DNA from 2 places in the Peribacillus sp. P4_C12 genome. Region 1 is predicted to be linked to the other one. Evidence: riboswitches for the same ligand, from Rfam matches in the RefSeq annotation. Region 1 holds a riboswitch; the other holds the start of a gene.
What was found. A riboswitch is a leader RNA that binds a small molecule or an ion and turns the genes downstream of it on or off. The one in region 1 is predicted to bind cyclic di-GMP.

Region 1 (9,025 bases):
GTTTTTGCTACAGAAATCCTTTCGAAAAACGAGGATGTCGATATCGAAAAGGCGATAATGGATTTAACGACCCAGGAAAGTATTCATAGTGCTGCATTAAGTGTTGGAGCAAGAATCATCCAACCGAGTTTACTAGATTTTCTTCGCTAAGCTATTCCTATATGGATAGCTTTTTTTCATAAGAAGAGGAGTGATAAGGATGCAAATGCCACAAATACAATTGCAGTCTTCCTCAATGAAGGTTGGATTGAATATAGACCAACCTGTACAGGAAATTCAGCAGAAGGCAGCGGACCAATCAATTGAACAGCCGAGAGCAATCTTAGAAATTCAGACAACCCCAGGGCAGCTAACGATTGATCAAACAAAAGCGAGAGAAGATATGGATTTGAAAAGCCTATCCAAGCGAGTTGAGGAATTTGCACAGCAGGGCTATCAGGATTGGCTGGCAGGTATGGCAAGAAGGTCACAGCAGGGTACGGAGTTGAGACATATTGAAAACGGAGGTAATACAATCGCGGTTCAGGCGAAGCGAAACAGCAAGGGGCCAGAAAAGCAATTTAATCTCGGCTGGATTCCCTCTCATTTCAGTGTTCAGCTGGACTATCAACCGGCTCAGGTAGAAATTGAAGCAACCCCTCAAAAACCGATCATCGATGTGCAGGTTAATAAGCCAAACCATACATACATCCCAGGTAATGTAGAAGTGGAAGTTTTACAAGAAAATTCGCTGGATATAGATTTCATTAATTTGTTTCCAGATGAGATAGGTGAGTGAAGACATATATGAATAGACAAACAAAATTTCATGGCGAAATAGAGATAGCACAAGAAAACATTTATACATTTGAAAGCGGGATACCAGGGTTTTTAGACGAAAAACAGTTTTGTTTGCTAGCTTTGGAGGAAACACCATTTGTCGTTCTGCAATCTATAACAACAAAAGAGGTTGCTTTTATCATGTTGAACCCATTTGATATTTTTCATGATTATGAAGTGAAGCTTACTGATGAGGTACTATCTACTTTGCAAATTGAAGCAGAAAAGGAAGTCATTACGTTCGTCATTTTAACAATCCACGAACCTTTCAAGAAAACGACCGCTAATCTTCAAGCTCCTATCATTTTAAATATCTCTAAAAAAACAGGAAAGCAGTTTATCATGAATGGAAGTGGTTACATGACTAAGCATCTTCTTAATGAACCTTCAGTAGAACAGGAGGAAAAATAGTGCTTGTTCTAACTAGAAAATCTAATGAATCGATCATGATAGGTAATGATATTGAAATTACGGTCTTAGCTATAGAAGGCGAACAGATCAAACTTGGTATCAATGCTCCAAAAAATGTGGAGATTCATCGAAAAGAAATCTATCTATCTATTCAGCAAGAAAATAATGAAGCTACTAAAACAGAAACCAGTATTCTGGAAAATTTATATGAACATTTCAAGAAAAAATCTTAAAATCTCTAAATATGTTTCTACGCACGTCGATATTATATATACAACGATAAGTAGTGAAATAGACGGAAGTCTTATTCACTATTCATCGTAAAAAACCACATGGATGTGGGAATTTAAAACTCAAGGAGGAAACAAAAATGATTATTAATCACAATATCGCAGCTCTAAACACACACAGTCAATTATCAAGTGCAACAAATGCACAATCTAAATCAATGGAGAAACTTGCTTCAGGTCTTCGCATCAACCGTGCAGGTGACGACGCAGCAGGTCTTGCTATTTCTGAAAAAATGCGTGGACAAATTCGTGGTCTTGATCAAGCTTCTCGTAACGCTCAAGATGGTATCTCTTTAATTCAAACAGCTGAGGGAGGACTTAATGAAGTACATTCTATCCTTCAACGTCAGCGTGAATTAGCAGTTCAAGCATCAAATGACACAAATGTAGATGCAGATCGTAAAGCTTTACAAGATGAATTTGCACAACTTTCTTCAGAAATAGAGCGTATTAAAGACAATACGACTTTCAACACAAAAAAATTGCTGGACGGTTCAGACGCAAACGGTAAAATTCAAGTTGGCGCTGATGCAGGTCAAACAATTGACATTGATCTAACTACTGTAGGTGTTGATTTATCTGCTGCTCACACTGCTGTTGCTGCATTAGATATATCAACTCAAGCAGGTGCTGATGCTGCTGTTACTGCTGTACAGACTCAAATTGAATCTGTTTCTTCAGGTCGTTCATATCTAGGAGCAGTTCAAAACCGTTTGGAGCATACAATCAATAATCTAAATAATGCTTCAGAAAACTTAACTGCTGCTGAGTCTCGTGTACGTGATGTTGATATGGCAAAAGAAATGATGAACCAAACTAAGAATTCAATTCTATCTCAAGCAGCTCAAGCAATGTTGGCTCAAGCCAATCAACAACCACAGGGTGTTCTTCAGTTATTACGTTAATTTTTACTCTACAGTTTAGAAAAAAAAGACTCTAGAATTTTTCTAGAGTCTTTTTTCGTTTCTAAGGAAATTAAATTGCTAAAGTATTATTTAATAGTCCATATTAAACTCGTTAAGGTAGAATCCTTTTTCATAGAGAGTTAGTAAAAGAATAATTATCGAAGAATACAGTAAGTCATAGGTATAATCAAACCTTCCAAGGTTTTAAATAGATGCTTACTAAATAAATCCCGTATATCTTACTTCTTAAGAAATGTCGAAAGCCTAAATATAAAATAGTAATTACCGATATAAAAAATAAAGATAATACATTGGGGGCATTAAGATGCTGGAGAGTTTATCCACTAATATTCTTTCCTCACAACTTAGAACAGCAATTTCAGATGGAATTAGTTCCTACTATCAGAGAGAAATAAATACAGTTGCCTATTCAGAGCAAAGTGCGGAATCTAATATTGAGCCTTCAAAAGAAAGGGTTCAAGATGTAGTTGATAGTTTAAACACCTTTCTGAATCCAACACATACGGCAGTTCGTTTTGAATATCATGAAAAATTGAATGAGTATTATGTCAAGGTTGTGGATGACGTAACCAATGAAACGATTCGGGAAATCCCACCAAAGAAGCTTTTAGACTTTTATGCAGCGATGACCGAGTTCGTCGGTATTATGGTAGATGAAAAAGTATAGGTAGGTGATGTTACGATGGTAAGAATTAACGGTTTAGCGAGTGGGATGGATATTGACGCGCTTGTTAGCAGTATGATGCAGGCTGCACGTGTTCCTTTGGATACGCTAGAACAAAAGAAACAATATGCTGAATGGCAGCGAGATGATTATCGCGAGATCAATAAGTTATTGTTGGAACTGGATACCCTTATTAAAGATGGAGTGGGGATGCAAAAATCCTTTATTAAGAAAACAGTGTCAGTTTCTGATCCTAATGCAATCTCAGTAAAGAATATCAATTCAACGGTTGATTTTTCTGGGACTTTGACAGTAGGAAAATTAGCTTCAGCAGCAACTATGCTCAGTAATGGGGCAGTGGGAGTTGAAAAAGCAACAGATATCATTCCTGAAGCGTATATAGGACAGGAAATAAAAATTGAAACGATTAATAAGGACGGTTCTTTAAATACCTTTACGACAAAAATTGAAGATACTGATACGTTAAATAGTTTAATATCAAAAATTAATGCTAATTCAGATGTTACTGCTTTTTATGATCAGAACACGAAACAGATTTCATTTACGGCGAAAAACACGGGGGCAGTTCCAACTGGATTAACAAGAGAAGATGGAACGAGTGTTACTGCAGAAATTGGTTTGAGTGGTACACTCTTTACGGATCTCCTAAATTTAGATGAAAATAATATTGCTGCTGTTGGAGCGAGTAGAGGAACGGCCGGTCAAAATGCAACCTTAAATTATAACGGTCTGGATATTGAACGTTCCACCAACACATTCACTATTAACGGTGTTGAAATTACTCTTAAACAGGGGAATACGGGTCCGGTAACCTTTTCGTCTACCTCAGATGTAGACGCAGTTCTAGATACTGTTACCCAGTTTGTGAATAAGTACAACGAGATACTTGCTAACATCAAAACGAAGACAGATGAAACAAAGTACCGTGCATACCAACCGTTGACCACGGCACAAAGGAAAGACATGACTGAGGATGAAATTAAACTGTGGGAAACGAAGGCAAAGAGTGGGACACTTCGGGGAGATTCTATGTTAGCGGGTCTTCTTACGAAAATGCGGACCTCGCTATATACCTCTGTTGGTGGAAGCAACTCCGTCAACTCATTAAGTGAAATTGGAATAACTACTACAAGTAACTATCTTGAAGGTGGTAAGCTAACCATTAACGAAGAAAAACTGCGTGCTGCTATTTCAGAGGATCCAAACAAAATTTATGATTTGTTTATGAAATCAGGAGAAACAAGTGGTGAAATGGGATTGGCCAAAAGGTTGAGGGCTGATATCAAAGCGACGATGACTAATATCCAAGATAAAGCAGGTAAAGCGACTTCTGTTAATAATTCAACTTTCACGATTGGAAAACTCTTAAATAGCTACAATACGAAAATAGATAGTTGGCAAGACAAGCTGAAGGCTTTAGAAACCCGCTATTATAATCAATTCACAGCCATGGAGAAAGCGATTTCGAAAGCGAATAGTCAAAGCAGCAGCCTATCTCAGTATTTCAGCTAAGCAACTTTAGAAAGGAAGTTTGAATGATGGCAATCAATAATCCCTACCAATCTTATCAACAAAATTCGGTGAATACTGCCTCTCCAGGTGAACTTACGTTAATGCTTTATAATGGATGCCTTAAGTTTATTACATTGAGCAAAAAAGCAATTGCGGAAAAAAACTTTCAAGAAAAAAACACGAATTTAATTAAAGCGCAAAAAATCATTCAGGAGCTAATGGTCACATTAAAAATGGATTTGGCTATATCCAAGGAATTAATGTCCCTTTATGATTATTTGAATCGACGCTTGATTGAAGCCAACATTAAAAGTGATCTGGATATTTTAGAAGAGGTTGAAGGGTTTGTCATGGAGTTTCGTGATACATGGAAGGAAGCTATTCAGTTGAACCGCCAGAAGCAATTTGCCAATAGTGGTCAAGCATAATGGGAGCTATTCAACATTTTTATGAGGCAACGAACCAATTGCTTTCGACGTTGGAAAATGAGCAGGATCGGGACCGGAAAATTGAAAAGGTTGAGGCCTTACTTGAGGAGCGGGAGAAGTTGATGGCAGGGATTCAACCGCCTTTTTCTGATTCTGAACAGGATTTAGGGAAGAAGTTAATCGAACTCAACGAAAAAGTTTCACAACTCCTAGAAGAACAAAAAGTAGAAATCCAACGCGATATTAAACAGCTAAGTCTCAAAAAAGAATCTACTAATAAATATGTGAACCCTTATCAATCATTATCCACAGATGGCGTGTTCTACGATAAAAGAAATTAGATATTAATCAGCCGTTTTAATTGCAAACAGTTTTAATGTTAATTGTTTTTAAATTTTCTGTAAATATTAAGGGCTTAATTTTTTCTTTATAGCTTTGTATTTGTTATAATAAAGCTAGGGCAGACATCAACCCTTTCCTAACCTTCCGACAATTGTTTCAAAATTTCGACATATTTCATGATGTGTTTCTAAAGGAAACCGGAGGGGTATTGTAGAATCTAACTGTATAGTCTTAATTTAAGGAGGACTCACTTTATGAATTACAACGTACGCGGTGAAAACATTGAGGTAACTCCAGCAATTCGAGAATACGTCGAAAAGAAAATTGGCAAGTTAGAACGATATTTTAACAATACACCAGATGCAAATGTGTTAGTGAATTTGAAAGTTAACAATAATACATCCAAGGTCGAAGTGACGATTCCTATGCAGAATTTGGTTCTTCGCGCTGAAGAGGAAAATGCGGATATGTATGCTGCTATTGACTTGATTAATGACAAGCTTGAACGCCAAATTCGTAAACATAAAACGAAAGTCAATCGTAAATTCCGTAACAACTTATCAACAACTCCTGAGGCGTTCGCCTTTAATACGGAAATTGATGAAGTGGTGGATGAATTTGAAGATGATACTGATATTGAAGTAGTCCGCAATAAGCGCTTTGATTTGAAACCAATGGATAGTGAAGAAGCGATTCTGCAAATGAATATGCTTGGTCACAGTTTCTTCGTTTACACTAATGCGGATACAAATACAACGAACGTTGTGTACCGTCGTAAAGATGGGCGCTACGGATTAATTGAACCTAGTTAATATGAATCTATAAACAAAAGCACAACCCAGACTATGGGTTGTGCTTTTTACATTTTACTCTATCCATTGCAATGTTCATTTGGGCTAAGGAGTTCGATAAGCTCTGGAAAAATAACCATCGATTTCAACCATAGAAGTCAATGGTTGTTTATATTTCCTTCCTTTTTCCTTAAATATTTTTCGGCAATTCGATAAGTGTTTTGATAATGTGATAATAAGTAAAATTCATCTGTTGAAAACAAGGTATCAAATAGTATCGATTAATTGGTTGGCTCCTGGGGATTTCATTGTTCTCTAAAAAACACAATGAAGTATGGAATGTATTGTATTTTCTTTAAAAAGAACATTTTATGTTCTTTAATAAGATAAATAGACATTTATACCTATTTAAATAACCCCTCCTATTGTACTATACTCGGATTAAAGTTCTTTAAAAAGAACAATAATTATTTATATAAAACAATTTGATTATGGTGCAGAGGAGTTGGATTTTTGTATCAGAAAAATTGCTATACATGTCATAGAGCGTCTTTTAGCAGTGCAGAATATGGAGGTTGGCTTTGTCCGACCTGCGGTGAGGACCTGTCTGCGCAAAAAGCCTTTGATGCACTTATTATGGAAAGAATTAATATGCCTCATCGTTTGAATAAGAAGGGCAATGTTTATAATTTTATAAAAAAAGAACGTGAATCATTTGAACCATCTTGTTTTGTACATGAAATAGACAAAAAATATCATGGATTTCTTGATTTTGTAATATTTTGTCGATAAAAAGTTATACATTGTGGTAAATTAGCGACATAAAGTGGCAATATTTGGAGTGAATATTCGCTATAATAACATAATAATATAGTTTTTGTAATAATTACCCTGACAAAGGCAAGCTCAGCGAAAGATGAGGGCGCAAAGGCACAGGCCTAAGTTTGCTTAATGCTAAGATGGCTGGTCTGCCTGAAATACATACAAGTAGTATTTTAGGAGGATAAAAGAGGTGGTTAACGTGGAAGTGGATCAAGAATGGGTGAAGTTGATTTCAGAAGCTAGGAAATTGGGTTTAAAGAAAGAAGAAATTAGTGCTTTTTTTAAAAAAGAGAATCTAAATGTGTCACTAGAGGAGAACAATGAAAACTAAGAACCAAAAAGGAATGAAAAAAACATCCCTATAAACAGTTGATTTACAACATAGCTGTCTATAGGGATTATTTTATTTTCTAAAATTCTACCAATACTAGTTTGATAGATCAGTACTATTTATGTTTGTGTAGATAGTTTATAATTCATCTATTCTTCTTTATCTTTTCTCCATTTATTAAACTCAATGAACTCTCTGAATTGTTGTTTTGAAACGCCAGAATTCATAGCTTCCTCAACAATTTTCATCCAGTCAGTGTCCAAGGATTCCTTATTTGGCGCATCGTAAAGAAGGGCATCTACAGGAATGTTAAGTACAGCAGAGATTTTTTCGAGAAATTGAATAGAAGGATTCGTTTGTAAGTTACGCTCGAGCGAACTTAAGTATGACTTTGCTACTCCGGCTTTATCGGCTAGTTCAGTCATTGACATTTTCTTTTCTTCTCGCAGTTTTTTTACACGTTCACCAATCAACAATACCACCTCGAAACATGTTCTATTTATCTTCGATTTATAAGTTTTAAACCCACATAAAATCACAGGAATAGGAAGCCTGAAAAGCTAGATTGCTTCAACTGACTATCAGTATAGAGGGACCCAAAATATCTATTGATAGAAGGTTACTGTTTACTTCGCATTTTCGTTTGTCTTGCTAAAGACTCATGTGAAAAGTGGGGAGTGTGTAATGTACTTTTGCTACTTCCCTCTATTTTAACAGTTTTACCCCTCTTTTATCCAATGTTTTTCGTAAGAACTGAATTCAGGTCCATAGACATAGAGTGACATGAAGTTGTACCTCTAGAATAGAAGTGTTAAAATTAAGCTTGGATTAGTATTAACAGAAGGTGTGTTTCTTCTTACTTATATGAATGTGTTATTGAATGATCATTACCATAATAGAGGAGCGTTATTGAATGCTTAATATATTAAATAAAGTTTTTGATCCGAATAAGCGAGAAATTAAGCGTCTGGAAAAAGTCGCTGATCAGGTCGAAGCGCTGGCTGATGAGACAGCTGCGTTATCGGATGAGCAGTTGCGCGCCAAAACAGAGGAGTTTAAGGAGCGTTATCAAAACGGGGAAACCGTGGATGATTTGCTTGTTGAAGCTTTTGCGGTTGCGCGTGAAGGGGCAAAACGAGCTCTTGGTTTGTATCCTTACCGTGTTCAAATCATGGGTGGGGCATCACTTCATGATGGAAACATCTCTGAGATGAAAACGGGGGAAGGTAAAACATTAACATCAACCATGCCGGTTTATTTAAACGCGATTACTGGTAAAGGTGTGCATGTCGTGACTGTCAATGAATACTTGGCGCACCGTGATGCAACTGAGATGGGTGTATTGTATGATTTCCTGGGTTTGACTGTTGGGTTGAATTTGAACAGTCATTCTAAAGAAGAAAAACAAGCTGCCTACAATGCTGACATTACTTATAGCACGAATAATGAGTTAGGCTTTGATTACTTGCGTGACAATATGGTTTTGTATAAAGAACAAATGGTACAGCGTCCGTTGCATTTTGCTGTCATCGATGAAGTCGATTCGATTTTGATTGATGAAGCGAGAACGCCATTGATTATTTCTGGTTCAGCGCAAAAATCGGCGCAGCTTTACATCCAAGCAAATGCGTTTGTGAGGACGTTACAAAAAGAAACGGACTATACGTA
Region 2 (9,833 bases), on a different contig from region 1:
CCTGCTGAAACTCGCCTTTTGTATACGTATCTAGTAATATATCAATAAAATTCATTAGAATATCCACTCCAATTTGAATAGAGCCACTATATAAGACAGTTGTACTAAACCTATTTTTCTAAAATAAGGAATATAGCTCTTTTAATTGATAATCACATATAAAAAGTGCATTAGCAAGCGGAATAAATCCAAAAAGGGTTAAATCAGAATTTTTAAAGAAATATTAAAAGATATGATCACAAAAAGTTCATAATTGACGGATTATTAATATCATCAGTTGAATATTTGTAGTTCATTAGCTGTAAAAAACAAAAGAAAATGAAATCAAAAAAGGACTGATTTCTCAGCCCTATTTGATAAACACCTTATGATCGACCAAGAAAAAAAGTCAATAATGAAATCAAGATTAAAATAATAGTAATATAAGACCCAATAAAAATTTTCTTGCTTCTTTCTTTCTTTTCATAAACTTCCTCGAACGTAATATATTTATTTTTTGTCATCAAATTATTCTCCTCGTATTTTGATGGCAGCTTGACATCGCCTACTGCGAAGTCCTATTAGCTTGATCTTTATACTTTAGTATCGTCAAATACACAAAAATATTAAGTGATTATTCACTATTTTTTGTTGGGCATTTATATCTATTCGTCACTTTATAGTCTACTATAAATCATACAAAATACATTATTCCAAAATATTCTAATATACCAATTACCCTATTAAACTGTCCAAGGTTTCATTCACCATTAAAAAGTTTTCTATCTCTATCTGTTGCTAAAGAACTGTTTTCAGGGCTGTAATTTGTTTAAACCATTTACTGTTCTTAAATAATACCGCTTCTTTGTACTCACTACCTTCTTCATATTAATCCAATAAGAAAACGCTTACAATAGTACTATATACTTATTATCCTAATTTTTTATTAAATATTTTACTACTTGTTGAAAAGTCTTAGAGCCGGAACATTCTAGTCAGGAAAAATATCTAATTATACCGAATATTCTATAGAAATATTGGTACTTACAATTTCCTAACAATACTATAGGGAACTAACAATATATTGTTCTAATCTATAAGAAACTCTTAGGTATCATCCCACGAAAATGAATAGTTTTGTTGATAAAAGATCGCATCATCCGCAAGCTTTTAAGTTATAACAAAAGGTAAAAGTAGAATCCAGTTCATAAAAAAAAGGCTGAATAACAGCCCTTCAAAGTATATGTATCTTATTGTTTTTCTAATTCCAATTCTTATGAGGCTGATTATTCAAGTTCTGTTCATTCTGAATAAAATCTCGCACTTCTTGAATGGAAACCCCTAAACTTTTTGCTTCCAAAATTAAATAAACCCATTCAGCATCCATTTTTTTCTGCATATCTTCTTTTTTCACCCTATTTGTGGTAACACAGCCGTCTTAGCATAGCCTTAGACCTGTAATTTTGCGTCCCTACTTTTCAATAGGTTTGCCCTTCTCAGGAGTATTGAACATTTTACATAATCTTCTTACGATGGTGATTAAAAACCTTGATGAAGACACTTCCATTATCTGATTTAAAAAGCTTAACTCAAATTAATTTAATGTGTGTCCAGATTTCTCTCATTTGAATTAAAGGCATAAATTCATTTCATCCTTTTTGCGGTAAACCAGCCTCCTAGCAAATGCCTTAGAACTGGGGTTTGCGTCCTTACTTTTCAATTACTATATTGAGATTAATTATACTTAATAAGTTAACAATTGTTAATAGATAACTATTAATTACTTTATAACATTATTCGATAAAGTTTTAATTAGTAAGTAATTCAAATATCTTCTTAATAATCTTAAGGTCTATATTCTTTAGTCTAATGACAGGCTATAACTAATTCTCTTCCTTTATATACTAAACATAAAAAAACTACTATATATAAACCTTTGACATAAACAGTTTTGTCCGTCCCCCACTTTACTTTAAAACTGACTTTGAATGAACAACTGTATATCCCTTATATAACCTCCCCTAAATACCAACTGGTCAGTTACACTTTTTTAAAGTTTTTTAAATTCAAATTCCAAGAAGATTGAAATTTACCAGCTTTCCGGAATTTCCTTGTAGATTCAAATTTAAACTTCCCCTAATAATTTGCTTATAGATTAGGATACCATGGTTCACCTTTTTACTTTTTTTGTCTATTTTTGTCTACCTTTGTCTGTTTTAGAGAACTAACTATACTTTATAACGAACAAATGCTATATTATAAAAAAAACGGTTCTTATGGAGGGGGAATATGTCTAGTAGATATGAGGAATTAGACTCACTAAGAGGATTAGCTGCACTTATAGTATTAATTGGGCATTATATGATGATATACCCATCATATGCAAGTTATCGGTATGATTCAAGCAGTCCCTTCATATTCTATTTATTCAAGGAAACTCCTCTAAGACTTTTTTTCAGTAGCGGCAATGAGTCTGTCATTCTATTCTTTGTATTAAGTGGTTTTGTTTTGTATTTATCTATTAATAATGCGAAATTCCATTATCCTACATACTTAATAAAACGAGTTTTTCGAATTTATTTACCATATCTAGTAGCAATAATTATAGCTATATTGGCTAAAATGCTTTTAAGCCATAATGATTTGCCGTTTATTAGTAACTGGTTTAGCAAATCCTGGACCGTATCAGACACACCAGCTCTATTATTACAACATCTTTTGTTTATCGGAAGTTACAATACTGACGCCTATAACAATGTTATATGGTCTCTTGTTCACGAAATGAGGATTTCGATCATTTTTCCATTTTTGATACTTTTATTTATTCGCAAAGAGCTTAAATACTCCTTATTTTGGCTTATTTTTTTAAGTTTTTCATCAACTATAGTTTTATATTTGTTTGGTTCTAATTTGAACATAACTAGCAGTCTTTTGAGTTTCCACTACATAACTATTTTTTTATTGGGAGCAATATTAGCGAAGTATCGCCATGACCTATTTAACTATACTTCCAAAATGAAAAAAACTGTAAAAATTATAGTACTGATGATCGCATTTATTTGTTTTATGTACGAAGGAATAATTGGTGAAGTAGATTTATTAAACAATTATATTTTCAGGGACTATGTTGTATCGTGTGGTGTTTGTATCTTTATGATTATGAGCTTATCTTCCTTAAAACTTTCATCATTATTACGGTCTAAAGCACTTACTTTTCTCGGTAAAATTTCTTATAGTCTGTATTTGTATCATCTCATCTCGTTATTCTCATTCATGTACCTATTTTATGATAAGTTGCCTACCGGCTTGATATTAATGTTTTCCTTCTTCTTTTCCTTTTTACTATCTTCATTGGCGTATGTATTCGTTGAAAAACCATGCATGAACCTTGGATCGTATATTACTAGAAGAAAAGAACCAGTAACAGAAATATCCGTGAACCCTAAACCTGTAAAAAGAAAAATAGGGTAAAAGCTTACCAGTGGTGAAATAGATGAATGAAAAAGTAAAAATTAAAGATTTTATACGTATCTTAAAAAAGCGAATAGTAATCATTATACTTTCTACACTTTGTATTACTGGTTTCGTTATTTTTTCGTCCATGTACATTATGAAACCAACTTATCAGTACTCAACTCAAGTTCTGGCAGGATCTTTAAGTATGGGAGAAAAGGAAACTTCCATAAATAAAGTGCAAGAAAACAGACAGTTGGCTCTTTCGTACATGGATATCATTAAAAGCCCACAAATTATGACAGGAGTTAAAGATTCGTTAAACCTAAAGACTTCAAGTTATGAGTTACTCAAGCAAGTTTCCATTACCAATAGAGATAATTCGCAGATTATTATTATTACTGTCAAAGATTCTAATCCTGAATCAGCTAAAGCCATTGCACAGGCTGTCGCAATGCAGTCCATAACTAAATTTAAAGAGTTTGCAAATGTAAAACAGATTAATATTCTTAATGATAACGAAATGGAACAAGCAGAACTTCTTTTTCCAAAACCAAAGTTTATTATAGCCATTTCCATCGTAATAGGTTTTTTTGCTGGAATAGGTTTAGCACTTCTTCGAGAGCACTTTGATGATGCGGCTTACAGCGATCGTGAGCTTGAGCGTCTTGGACTTCCATTGTTAGGAAGAGTGAACTTAAATACAAAAATGAAAAACAAAAAACGGAAAACACCTTATCAGACATTATCCTCTACGGAACGAGGTGAACATGGTGGCTATTAAATTCACAAGGAAACAATCCTTTTATCTAAATGATGTCAACAATAAAGAACAATTTTATTCGATATGTAACAATATCGAATCCAATCTCAAAAAAGAAGATTCACTATTAATGGTTACATCACTTACACATTCACAAAATATAGCTAATGCAACCGCGTTCTTAGCCCTTGCCTTTTCTGAACAGCGTAAACGAGTGCTGGTAGTGGATGCTAATCTTCGCCAACCTTCTCTACATCATGTGTTTAATATCGATAATTCATTTGGTTTGACCAACTTGCTCTTAGGTGAGCACCCCAAAAATAGGGATCATGCTATACATATAAAGGATAGTCTTTTCTGTTTACCCACAAGTGAAGTCCTGTATGAGCCAACGACATTATTAACTTTAGAGACCCTTCCCTCCTTAATTGAGGAGTGGAAAGAGCATTTTGATATTATTCTATTTCATACTTCAGATAGTATAAACAAACCTGATGCACAAATCATAGCGAAACATTGTGATGGCATTATTTTAGCGATACAAGAAGGAAGAGATAAGTTAGAAAAGATTGTGAATGTGAAAACACAATTTGAAAGGGGCAAACATGAAATAACCGGTACAATGATCATTTCATGAATAAAGGAGGGTAACCATTGGATTCAAAGGTTAGAGTTGATGGAAAGGAAGAAATACTGATAAAACCAATACCGACATCATCATATTTTACTTTAAAGCGTTCAATAGATTTTATCATTTCATTTTTTATGTTACTTCTTTTAACACCTATTTTAGTTTTATTCTGTATTCTTATCCCTATTGACTCAACTGGTTCCCCTTTTTTTTGTCAACAACGACTGGGATTAAATGGAATATCTTTCAATATGATTAAATTACGTTCCATGAGTTTAGATGCTGAAAAAAATGGGCCACAATGGGCAAGTGAAAAAGATTCTAGAGTTACAAGAATAGGAGCATTTATACGAAAAACCCGCATTGATGAAATTCCTCAACTTATTAATGTTTTAAAAGGAGATATGTCACTCATTGGTCCAAGGCCTGAAAGAGAGTTTTTCTATAAGGAATTTGATAAGTTTTTGCCTGGCTTTAAAAATCGTTTATTTGTTAAACCAGGCATAACTGGATGGGCCCAAGTAAATGGGGGTTATGATTTAACACCAAAAGAAAAGTTGAATTTCGACCTATATTATATTCAACACCGCTCACTTGCTATGGAAATCAAGATTTTGTTTCGAACAGTGGCCATTGTATTTACTGGTAATGGAGCTAGATAATCGATTAAAAGGGGTAATGAAGAATGAATAAAGTACTAGTAACCGGAGGATTTGGTTTTATTGGATCTCATATTGTGGATACATTAATTCGTAATAATTATGAAGTGGCTGTTTATGATAACTTATCTACCGGATCTACCGAGAATGTCCATTCAAAAGTCATTCCCTTCTTTGGAGATGTAGAAGATGAAGGCTCACTAGAAAAGGCGATGGAAACATTTAGGCCGGACTATGTCGTTCATCAAGCCGCGCAAGTTAGTGTACAACAATCAATTTCAGATATTACGAATGATGCACAGATCAATATCATGGGAACCATAAATATTGCTAAGCTTTCTCACAAGTATGCCGTTAAAAAGATTGTATTTGCCTCATCAGCGGCTGTATATGGAAACTCTAATGTTATGCCAATTACCTTATCGCATGATACTCATCCCTTATCACCTTATGGTGCCTCAAAAAAAACGGCTGAAGATTATCTAGAGCTTGCAAAAGAATTATATGATTTAGACTATGTGAACCTCCGTTACAGTAATGTGTATGGTCCAAGACAGACAGCAAGTGGTGAAGGCGGTGTTATATCAATCTTCACAAATCTTGTCATTAACAATAAGCGGCCTGTTATTTATGGTGATGGTTACCAAACAAGGGATTTTGTTTATGTAAAAGATGTAGCAAATGCCAATTTAAAAGCGTTAGAATTTGATGGAAGTGGAACATTTAATGTTTCATCAACTACTAGTACAAGTATCAATCAATTATTCTCGATTATTCAATCATTTGGCACACATGATTTATCCCCTATTTATCAACCAGCCAAAAATGGAGACATCAAAGATAGTTTACTATGTAACAAAGTGAGTATCCAAAAATTGGGTTGGCACCCCGTTTATTCGCTTGAAAAGGGACTTGCGAATACATATGACTATTACCTTAAACAAAATCAGTCTACTATAACTACAGATAAATCACCTGTACCACAACTCAATCCAACTACTATATCGTCATAAAATGGGGATAGAAACAAGTGAATAAGAAGAAAAATTCTATTTTCAAAAACATTATCCATTTATTTTACAGTACAATTCTATCTAATGTTTTAAACGCAATTACACTTATATTATTGGCCAATTATTTTAACTCAAAGAACTATGGAATTTTTAGTGTCGCTCTAGCTCTAGCTATGATTATGAACTTTCTTACAGACCTCGGAGTAAGTAACACTTTCCTTCGAGAAGGATCGAAGAAAGGAAGCTTAAGTACTACATTTTCTTCTTATATTAAGATCCGGGTTGTATGTTTGCTTTTATCCTTTTTGGTGTTCTTTGTCGGTATACACATTCTTTATCAAGAACAACAAATTCTTTATATGATTTATAGTTTAATGATTCCCATGGTCATTGGTTTGGCGATACAAAGTATAGGAATCACCTATTTTCAATTAACGGAAAGGATGCAGTTTATCGCGTCCATTAAAATCTTCTCAGCCATTGCATTAATCGTTTCAACCACGGTGAGTATGGGCTTAAAAGTAGATGTCCATCTAGCAGCATTTTTATATGGATTTTCTTATTTAGCAGGAGGCCTCTACAGCCTTTATTTACTTCTCAAAAAAGCGGAATTAAAATGGAAATCTCCTTTTGAAAAACAATTATTAATAAACCTTAGTCCGTTTTTAATCAGTGGGTTATTTATTATGTTAACCCCTCAATTAGGTCCCTTAGTGTTAGAAAAAACACTGCCTTTAACGCTTGTTGGTCTATTTGCGGTAGCTTATCGGATTCCTTCTGCTCTATATCAAATACCAGGAGTCATTGCAGGCGCATTTTTCCCCCTCTTATTTAAGCGATACAACCGAGGCGAGTTGGAGGAACATACTAGATTAAATATTCTACAAATGAAAATTATGTCTTATACCGGTCTGTGTATGACCCTATCCCTATTCTATTTGGCTGAATATCTCGTCACTATTTTATTCGGAGACGAATGGGGAGCAGCGGTGCTACCCTTAAAAATATTGTCCTTTATTATAGTCCTACAAGGCTTTAACATTGCAATTGCGGACGGCCTCACGACAAGAGGGTTACAGAACCGGCGTACAATCGTACAGTTTATAACCATCGCTATTGGTTTGTTGTCCTTCTATTATCTGAGCGTTAGCTATGCAGTGGCTGGTTCAGCTTTTGCCGTTTTAATTATGGAGATCGTATCATTCATTGGTTATGTCGCGGTTAATCCAGTAAAAAGAACGGTATTAGCAAAGGTTATTATTCCATATGGGTTCTTCTTTTCTATAAGTTTTATCCTTATACACTACTCATTATCTCAATACCCTTTTATAGCCATGTTATCTACCATCATTTTAGTTTCTACTTTAATTTTACTATTAGATAAGCCCATCAAGGGCTTAATAGTAGGTTTGATAAAAAAGAAAAATCAAGATGGGAGACAAAAAGAGAATGGAAAGATTGCAAATTAATAAAAACACCTCTATGTGGCCAGTCTTTCTCTTGTTATTTTTTATTACACTTAGTAAATACAATTTGTCCATCGGTTTTTCATTAAAAATTTACATGATTTTTCTAGCCATTTTCTTGTGCATGTATTTTCGAGATTTTTACTTTCATACCCTATATCATTATGAAATTTTATTGCTGCTATTTTATTTTACCTATTGTCTGAGTGGCGCTTTTTCACAGTACCCGGAATCAAGCATTCGAGTCATTCTAGGAGTAATACTCGTACTTGGCTGTTATTTCATCATGAGATATATACTGGAGCTAACCTCGATAGGTGCCATTGAAAAATCCATTGCAAATGTCGGGATCATATTTAACGTCATTAGCCTGTTATTGTACGTCATCGGCATAAAGGCGACGGGTAGATTCCCAACAGGTGTTGAGGTTACATCTTATGGATTATTATTAGACCGAGATTATCCGAGATTAATTGGATTGCTTGATGACCCAAACATCTTTATTTTTTTTAATACATTGTTTTTTTCCTTTTATTTAACAAATTTAAAAGGATTCAAGCATTCAATTGGATTCATCTTATGTGTGATCACCTCTCTTCTTACTTTTTCAAGAGGTGGAATTCTAGCTCTCATACTGGTGGTCATTTTGTACATGCTGTTAGCGAATTTTTCAAAAAAAATAAAAATGATGACTGTTTCTCTGTTATGTCTAGTTGGGATCTATGCTGCAGGTTCTTTCATTCAAATAGATTTCAATGAGATTATTGCTAGCCGTATTACCGACTTTTCTTCTGATGGTGGTAGTGGCCGGTTTGAATTATGGAGTCAGGCGATTAACTATTTTATGTCAAATCCCCTTTTTGGTATTGGTGCCTTTAACTTTTCCGATTACTACGCATTTGAGCATAATGAAAAGCTATATGTTCACAATACGTATCTAGAAGTCCTAGTAGAGTCAGGAATCATTGGTTTTCTTTTTTACATTTCCTTTTTATTGATGCTCGTTATCACCTTATTCAAGGCTAAATTACATAAGGAAAAACCCTTCATTGTGCTTACACTCTTTGCTTTTTTAATACAGATGATGTCCCTTTCCCTCATGATTAATGAAGCATTTTTTTCCTTTTTAGCACTTACTTTAAGATATATTACCGTATATGAAAGAAAAGAGGTGGATGTTTATGATAAACAACAAAAAGGATAGCAGACCTTTAGTTTCCGTTATAACTCCCTCATATAATAGCTCGTCATTTATTAAAGAGACTATTAAATCTGTCCAAGATCAATCCTATTCTAACTGGGAAATGATTATTGTTGATGATCAATCAAAGGATGACTCGGTTCATGTCATTAAATCGTATACAGAAAGCGATCCACGGATTAAACTTATACCTTTAACTCAAAATGTTGGTGCTGCTATGGCTAGAAATGTCGCTATAAAAGAAGCCAAAGGAAATTATATTGCGTTTCTTGATAGCGATGATCTATGGATGCCTACTAAATTGGAAGAACAAGTCACCTTTATGCAAAAGGGAAACCTTGCTTTTTCTTTTACCTCCTATTCTTTAATGGACGAAGAAGGCAATCCTCTAGATATTGAAGTAAGTGCACCAAAAACGGTAGATTATTATAATCTGATTGGAAATACAACGATTGGCTGTTTAACTGTGATGTTAGATAGGCTACAAATTAAGCAAATTGAAATGCCCGATATTCAGCCTGAGGATTCGGCATTATGGTTGTTACTGTTAAGACAGGGGTATCAAGCACATGGCTTACAAAAGGTTTTATCCAAGTATCGTATTGTTAGTAACTCTACTTCAAGGAATAAATTAAAGGCTGCTTACCGATATTGGAAACTGTTACGGA

Region 2: linked by a shared signal. The riboswitch ahead of AC1DUW_RS13460 (anti-repressor SinI family protein) and the one ahead of AC1DUW_RS07270 (anti-repressor SinI family protein) in region 1 are both predicted to bind cyclic di-GMP.

What each region holds. Positions count from the first base shown of each region.
Region 1 covers NZ_JBFUIB010000025.1:10,361-19,385, reverse strand. Annotated here, with positions in the region: gene flgL (flagellar hook-associated protein FlgL) at 1-150, shown strand, start outside; gene AC1DUW_RS07320 (DUF6470 family protein) at 200-778, shown strand; gene fliW (flagellar assembly protein FliW) at 787-1,230, shown strand; gene csrA (carbon storage regulator CsrA) at 1,230-1,463, shown strand; gene AC1DUW_RS07305 (flagellin N-terminal helical domain-containing protein) at 1,601-2,425, shown strand; gene flaG (flagellar protein FlaG) at 2,751-3,113, shown strand; gene AC1DUW_RS07295 (flagellar hook-associated protein 2) at 3,129-4,643, shown strand; gene fliS (flagellar export chaperone FliS) at 4,670-5,071, shown strand; gene fliT (flagellar protein FliT) at 5,071-5,412, shown strand; gene hpf (ribosome hibernation-promoting factor, HPF/YfiA family) at 5,668-6,225, shown strand; gene AC1DUW_RS07275 (hypothetical protein) at 6,718-6,996, shown strand; cyclic di-GMP riboswitch class I at 7,094-7,180, shown strand; gene AC1DUW_RS07270 (anti-repressor SinI family protein) at 7,217-7,357, shown strand; gene AC1DUW_RS07265 (helix-turn-helix domain-containing protein) at 7,507-7,830, opposite strand; gene secA (preprotein translocase subunit SecA) at 8,271-9,025, shown strand, end outside.
Region 2 covers NZ_JBFUIB010000088.1:3,132-12,964, forward strand. Annotated here, with positions in the region: gene AC1DUW_RS13450 (YwzD family small protein) at 1-55, opposite strand, end outside; gene AC1DUW_RS13455 (hypothetical protein) at 366-503, opposite strand; gene AC1DUW_RS13460 (anti-repressor SinI family protein) at 1,241-1,393, opposite strand; cyclic di-GMP riboswitch class I at 1,400-1,481, opposite strand; gene AC1DUW_RS13465 (acyltransferase family protein) at 2,269-3,450, shown strand; gene AC1DUW_RS13470 (YveK family protein) at 3,473-4,216, shown strand; gene AC1DUW_RS13475 (CpsD/CapB family tyrosine-protein kinase) at 4,203-4,832, shown strand; gene AC1DUW_RS13480 (sugar transferase) at 4,850-5,488, shown strand; gene AC1DUW_RS13485 (SDR family NAD(P)-dependent oxidoreductase) at 5,512-6,498, shown strand; gene AC1DUW_RS13490 (lipopolysaccharide biosynthesis protein) at 6,516-7,967, shown strand; gene AC1DUW_RS13495 (O-antigen ligase family protein) at 7,957-9,168, shown strand; gene AC1DUW_RS13500 (glycosyltransferase family 2 protein) at 9,146-9,833, shown strand, end outside.